Regions from separate parts of the Novilysobacter viscosus genome, predicted to be linked through region 1. Evidence: predicted binding sites of a transcription regulator. Region 1 holds the regulator's gene; the other holds the start of a gene.
The links. The regulator FliA, encoded in region 1, starts transcription of late flagellar genes. The targets are predictions, from matches to a motif close to TAAAGTTTNNCNNNCNNNGGCCGATAA.
Positions count from the first base shown of each region.

Region 1 (3,363 bases):
CGACGAGACCGGCCGCCTGGGCGGCGTGCTCTCGGTGGCGGTGCGCAACGGCTTGAACCTGGCCTACACCACCGACGGCCAGCACGTCCCCACCGCGCTGGATGCCGCCGACGCCTCGCGCCTGGTGCTGCAGCTGGAGCACCTGCGGCGCGCCGCCAACAACCCCCTGCTCACCGAGGACCGTCATGCAACCGCCTGACCCCAACGCCCTGCCTGCCGGTCCCGCCGCCCACCCCCACAACGTGATCCCCATGACCCCGCCCACCGCCACCGCCCCCGTCCGCGTGATCGCCGTCGCCAGTGGCAAGGGCGGCGTCGGCAAGACCAGCGTCTCGGTCAACCTGGCCATGGCCCTGCTCAACGCCGGCCAGCGCACGCTGCTGCTGGACACCGACCTGGGGCTGGCCAACGTCGACGTGATGCTCGGGCTGTCGCCGCGCTTCACCCTGGCCGACGTCTTCGCCGGCCGCTGTGACCTGCGCGACACGGTGATCGAAGGCCCGCGCGGGCTGTGGGTGGTGCCCGCCGCCAGCGGCAAGCGGCACATGACCGAACTCACCCCGCAGCAGCACGTCGGGCTGGTGCATGCCTTCAGCGAGCTGGACCTGCCGATCGACACCATGGTGGTCGACAACGCCGCCGGCATCGCCGATGGCGTGCTGACCTTCTGCCAGGCCGCCCAGGACGTGATCGTGGTGGTCTGCGACGAGCCGGCCTCGGTCACCGACGCCTACGCGCTGATCAAGGTGCTCAACCGCGAGCGCGGGGTGAACCGCGTGCAGGTACTGGCCAACCAGGTGCAGCACCCGGCCGAGGGCAGGCAGCTGTTCGAGAAGCTCGAGCGCGTCAGCGCCCGGTTCCTCGACGTGACCCTGGGCTACCTGGGCGCGATCCCGCGCGATGAATGGCTGCGCCGCTCCATCCAGCGCCAGGAAGCGGTGGTCGAGGCGTTCCCGTCGGCACCCTCGTCGGTGGCCTTCCGCGACATCGCGCGTCGCGCCGGCCAGTGGCAGTCGCCGCAGGGCCCGCGCGGGCACGTCGAATTCTTCATCGAGCGGCTGGTGTCGCCGCAACCACGGAGTGCCACCGCATGAGCACCGCCGCCGCCACCTACCGCGCCCACCAGAACGGCGGGGCCGACGACATCGTCGAGCGCCACGGCGAACTGGTCCGGCGCATCGCCCACCACCTGGCCGCGCGCCTGCCGTCCAGCGTCGAGGTCGATGACCTGATCCAGGCCGGGATGCTGGGCCTGATCGACGCGGCCCGCAATTTCCAGGCCGACCAGGGCGCGGCGTTCGAGACCTATGCCTCGATCCGCATCCGCGGCGCGATGATCGACGAGATCCGCCGCGGCGACTGGGTGCCGCGCTCGGTCCACCGCCGCTACCGCGACGTGGTCTCGGCGACCCGCGAGGTCGAGCAGGCCACCGGCCGTGCCGCCACCGCGCAGGAAGTCGCCAGCGCGCTGGGCGTGTCGCTGGACGAATACCACCGCATGCTCGAGGACGCCGCACGCGGGCAGCTGATCAGCCTGGACTCGCATGCCGAGGAACACGACGGCGAACCGCGCCTGGCCTCGCGCAGCGGCGCCACCCCGGCGCGCGAGTTCGAGCACGACGCCTTCCGCCACGCCCTGGGCGGCGCCATCGGCGACCTGCCCGAGCGCGAGCAACTGGTGCTGTCGCTGTACTACGAGCAGGAGCTGAACCTGCGCGAGATCGGCGCGGTGCTGTCGATCAGCGAGTCGCGCGTCTGCCAGATCCATGGCCAGGCCATGTTGCGCCTGCGCGCCCGCCTGGGCGAGTGGAAGGGCGAGGCCGACAACGACGAGTAACCGTTTCGCCCCTCCCGGAAAGGGAGGTCCAGGGATCAAGAAACCCCTCCCGCGGCCGATAGGTCCTTCAGGAACACCCCCGAGCCCCGTATGGACAAGAACATCCGCATCCTCATCGTCGACGACTTCTCGACCATGCGCCGCATCGTCAAGAACCTGCTCAACGACCTTGGATTCTTCAACACCACCGAAGCCGACGACGGCACCACCGCACTGGTGGAGCTGCGCAAGGGCCCGTTCGACCTGGTGATCACCGACTGGAACATGCCCGGCATGCCCGGCATCGACCTGCTCAAGGCGATCCGCTCCGATGCCGGCCTGTCGAAAGTCCCGGTGCTGATGGTGACCGCCGAGGCCAAGCGCGAGCAGATCATCGAGGCCGCGCAGGCGGGCGTCAGCGGCTACGTCATCAAGCCGTTCACCGCCGGCACGCTCAGCGACAAGCTCGAGAAGATCTTCGAGCGGCTGGAGACCGCGGCGTGAATGCGGACGCCGCGGCCGTCTCCGGCGTCCCCACCGACCGGAACGACATCACCCGGCGCCTGCACCAGGCGCTGTGGGCGATGGAGCACGACGACGCCGACGGCTGGCGCGAGCATGTCGATGCGCTGATCGAGTGGCGCACGCAGCCGTTCGTGCAGGGCCTGACCCGGCTCGCGCGCGAACTGGAATCGGCACTGGGCGAAGGCACCGGCGGGTCGGGAGCATCGTTGCCCGATGCGTGCTCGCGGCTGGAGCACGTGGTCACGCTGACCGAGAACGCCAGCATGCACACGCTGGACCTGATCCAGGAGTGCGGCCAGCTGCTGTCCACGCTGCCGGCCGGCGACGACGCATCCGCCGGGGTCGTGGCCGGCATCCGCAGCCGGCTCAGCGAGATGACCGCCGCGCAGGGCTACCAGGACCTCACCGGGCAGATCATCCTGCGCGTGGTCGAACTGGTGCGCGCGGTGCACGCCGGCCTGGGCGACGTCACCGACGGCGCGGCGCCGCTGCAGCTGTCCAACCGCGGCAACGGGCCGTCCGTGGCCGGGCTGGACGAGGCGCCGGCGACCCAGGACGACGCCAACCAGCTGCTGTCTTCGCTGGGCATCTGAGATGGGCGGGCTCGACAACGACATCTGCGCCGACTTCCTGGTCGAGGCCCGCGAGATCCTCGACCAGCTGGGCGAGCAGATGGTCACGCTCGAGCACGCGCCGGACGACCGCGACGGCCTCAACGCCGTGTTCCGCGGGTTCCACACCATCAAGGGCGGCGCCGGCTTCCTCGACATCCAGCCGATGGTGGTGCTGTGCCACGCAGTGGAGGACCGTTTCGACGCCGCGCGCAGCGGCACGCTGCCGCTGGACCCGGACACCTTCGACGGCGCGCAGCAGTCGGTCGACCTGCTGATGGACATGCTCGATTGCGTCGCCGCCGGCACCGAGCCCGCGCCGGTGCCGGACATCCTGCTGGCCAGCCTGCGGATGGAGCGCGCGCCCGCCGCGGCCACGCCCGACCTGCTGGCCCACATCACCGACGACGA
Region 1 covers NZ_JBJMAV010000002.1:351,560-354,922, forward strand. The annotation lists gene flhF (flagellar biosynthesis GTPase FlhF) at 1-199, shown strand, start outside; gene ACJQWL_RS05315 (MinD/ParA family protein) at 252-1,094, shown strand; gene ACJQWL_RS05320 (RNA polymerase sigma factor FliA) at 1,091-1,837, shown strand; gene cheY (chemotaxis response regulator CheY) at 1,928-2,320, shown strand; gene ACJQWL_RS05330 (protein phosphatase CheZ) at 2,317-2,934, shown strand; gene ACJQWL_RS05335 (chemotaxis protein CheA) at 2,936-3,363, shown strand, end outside.

Region 2 (3,363 bases), on a different contig from region 1:
TGATCCTCTACAGCCGCGACCAGCTGGCCACGGAGGGCACCCGTATCGACGCCGACTGGGGCGTCGTGGGCTGCATGTACACCGCCGAGCCGGAAGAGACCCCGATGGCGCCGATCACCATGCTGCGCAACGCGCTGGGGGTGGAGGAGGGCGGCTCGGGCGTGCCGCTCGACCGGGCGGCGTATGCCCGAAGCGTGGAGTTCTGGCGCAACCACGCGAACTGGCGGGGGTAAAGGGCGCACCCGGTTTCAGTCGGCCACGACGGTACGGTCTCGTCCGGTGCGCTTGGCCTGGTAAAGCGCCACGTCCGCGCGGGCCAGCAATGCGTCGGGGGTTTCCTCGGCCCGGTGCCGGGCGACGCCGGCCGAGAAGGTGATCGAACGGCCGTCCAGGCACCCTGCGCGTACCGACTCACGGATCCTTTCCAGCACCCGGCAGACACCGTCGGTGCCGCCGGGCATGACCAGCAGGAACTCCTCGCCGCCCCAGCGGCCGAGCGCGTCGGTATCGCGCAGCTGCGAGCCTGACAGGCGGGCGAACGCCTTGAGTACCTCGTCGCCGGCGGCGTGCCCAAGGGTGTCGTTGACCGCCTTGAAGTGGTCGATGTCGAGGATGGCAATGCTGAATGGCATGACCTGCCGCGTGGAAAGCGCGACGCTGCGCTCCAGCATCGCCTGCATCGACCGCCGGTTGGCGATGCCGGTCAATTCGTCGCTGATGGCCAGGCGCTCCACCTCGGACAGCGCCCGGGCCAGGGCTTCGCGCTGGTCACGCAGCTTCTGTCGCAGGCTGGACAGCCGGGCGGCGATGACTGCCAGCGCGGGCAAGACCACGATCAGCATCAATATGTTGTTGATGTCCACGCGGATCGGCGCCACGTCGCCCTGCGCCGGCACCCAGTGCGGGTAGAGGGTTCGTACCACCACCGCCGCGACCAGGCTGGAGACGGCCAGCACCGTCAGGAAGGCGATCTGCCTCCAGCGCAGGGTGAACGCGCCGAAGGCGAAGACGACCATGATCGGGAACAGCGCCGAGGTCCGCATCGGCCCGCAGATCAGGTAGCCCCAGTTCACCGCCAGCACGCCCATCGAAAGCTGCCAGACGGTGATGGACGGGTCGCGGAAGCGCTCGGTCCATCCGCTGCGCAGGGCCACGTAACCGATCGCCAGTACGGCGCCGACGAAACCCAGCCAAAGGTTCAGCGCCGAGGTGTTCATCCAGCCCTGGCCCACGCCGGTAACCAGCAGTGCCGCCGCGCCCAGGTAGACGAGGCTCGCGATCAGCCACTGGACCAGGCGAAGGCGGCGCCTGGGGTCTCGGCTCCCCAGGACGTCGATCACGTTGGCCAACACTCGCATTGAAGCTCCATGCCCTCGACAGCGGCAGCAGGACGCTGCCTCGCCCGTGTTATCGGCGGTCTTGCGTGAATCTGGAGCGTACGGGCGGCGCCACGGAGCGATGAGTCCAGGGCGGCGGAAGCGTTGCCAAGCCCGCGGCAAGCGCTCCGGGGACGACGTGGGGGCCGCATGGGTGCTCGCTCTCCGCGGCGGGACCGGCGCCGATCACGCGCCCGAGACCGGCGCTGCGCGAGGCTTTCCCCCGCGCGCATCCCAGGAGCCTGCCGTGTCGGAAACGTCCTCCATCACCGGTGAATTGTCCAACAGCAAGGTCGCCGCCGTGTTCGCCAGTGAGTCCCTTGCCCGGCAGGCGGCCGATGCCGTCACGTCCGCCTTGTCGCTGGGCTCGGCGCAGGTGCAGGTGGTCACGCCGGACGAACCCCATCCGGGCCGCAAGCTCGAGCCCGAAAGCCGGGGCATCTGGCGGACGATAGTGGTGGCCCACGTCAAGCTGGGCATCGCCGGCGCGGTGGTCGGCCTGCTCGGGTTCGCCGTGCTGCACGCGAAGGGAGTGCCCTTCATTGTCAATTCGCCCATCGCCGCGGCATTGGTGATGCTGTTCTTCGGCACGCTGGGGGGGCTGCTGCTGGGCGGCCTGGTGTCGCTGCGCCCGGACCACGACCGCTACGTCGAGGCGACCCGGGACGCCATGGCCGCGGGCGATACGACGGTGGTCGTGCACGCGTTCTCGATGGAGCAGCGCCAGCAGGCGGCCGACCTGCTGCGCGCACGTGGCGGTGAGGTCACGACCACCCTGTAGTCGAGCCGTAGTCGAGCCCTAGTCGAGCCGGGGCGCAGGGCCGTCCCAGCGGCTGTCTTCCCGCGGGCTTGACCCCGCGTCGCCTACGCTGGCCCGCCACCTTGAGAGGACGGCACCATGGCAGGCAAGCAGGAGCGGGACAGCACCAAGGCCGGCGCCACCAGCGCCCGGGACAGTCGCACGGCATTGCCCTCGGCTCCGGACGGCGACGCCAATCCAAGGGCGGGACTGGAGCGCGAAGTCGGCGATCTCGAAGACCCCGATGCGGTGGAGGACGACGGCGCGCTGCCCGGCCGCGTCGGGGGTGGGCTGGCAGGCGGGTGAAGCCGCGGCCCGGGTTTTCGTGTTACGTGATTACGTTCGAGGCGTAGCTGCCGGCAGCTGCCAGCCATGGCGCATGGCCATGAACCGCAGGGCGAAGCACGCCACCGCACCCACGACCGCGACGGGCGTGGTGGGCAGCCCCATGGCGTCGCCGGCGACCACCACCAGTGCGCCCAGCAGTGCGGCAATCGCGTAGAGCTCGCGTTGCAGCACGCCAGGGACCTGCATCACCAGCAGGTCGCGCACGATGCCGCCGCCGATGCCGGTGAGGATGCCGAGCATCACCGCACCCACCGGTCCCACGCCGTGGTCCAGGGCCTTGCTGGCGCCGATCACCGCGAACAGGCCCAGGCCGATGGCGTCTGACACCTGCAACGGGTTGCGGAACCGCTCGATGGTTTCGTAGCGATAGAACGTCACTACACCCGCAACGGTGGACAGGGCGAGGTAGCGCCAGTCGACCAGTGCCACCGGCGGCGTCGCGCCCAGCAGCGCGTCGCGGGCCAGGCCCCCCGCGGTGGCCGCGGCAAACGCGATCACCAGCACGCCGAACAGGTCCAGCCCCTTGCGCACGCCCGCGGTCGCGCCGCTGACGGCGAACGCGAACGTACCGATGAAGTCGATGGCGGTGACGAAACCGAAGGTCATGGCGTGGGGGCAGGGCGGGGCCGGACAGGCGGCGCGTCATCGTAACCGGAGCCCGAGCCGGAGCCGTCCCCGCCGCCAGCCGGCAACCGCAACGCCCGGAGGGGGATTGGCGCGCGTATCTTCCGGCTGCTTAACGGCCCGGTGCGTATGTTGCAGGGCCGTTCCCAACCCGCCCGACTGCCATGACCACGCCCGCCTACCGCCGCGCCCGCTACGCCCGCCGGGGCCCCACGC
Region 2 covers NZ_JBJMAV010000001.1:610,520-613,882, reverse strand. The annotation lists gene ACJQWL_RS02870 (DUF3228 family protein) at 1-233, shown strand, start outside; gene ACJQWL_RS02865 (GGDEF domain-containing protein) at 249-1,358, opposite strand; gene ACJQWL_RS02860 (hypothetical protein) at 1,624-2,157, shown strand; gene ACJQWL_RS02855 (hypothetical protein) at 2,275-2,481, shown strand; gene ACJQWL_RS02850 (trimeric intracellular cation channel family protein) at 2,512-3,129, opposite strand; gene ACJQWL_RS02845 (zinc-dependent alcohol dehydrogenase family protein) at 3,312-3,363, shown strand, end outside.
Region 2: ACJQWL_RS02865 (GGDEF domain-containing protein) is a predicted target of FliA. The motif match lies at 1,408-1,434, and genes of this name have one in related genera.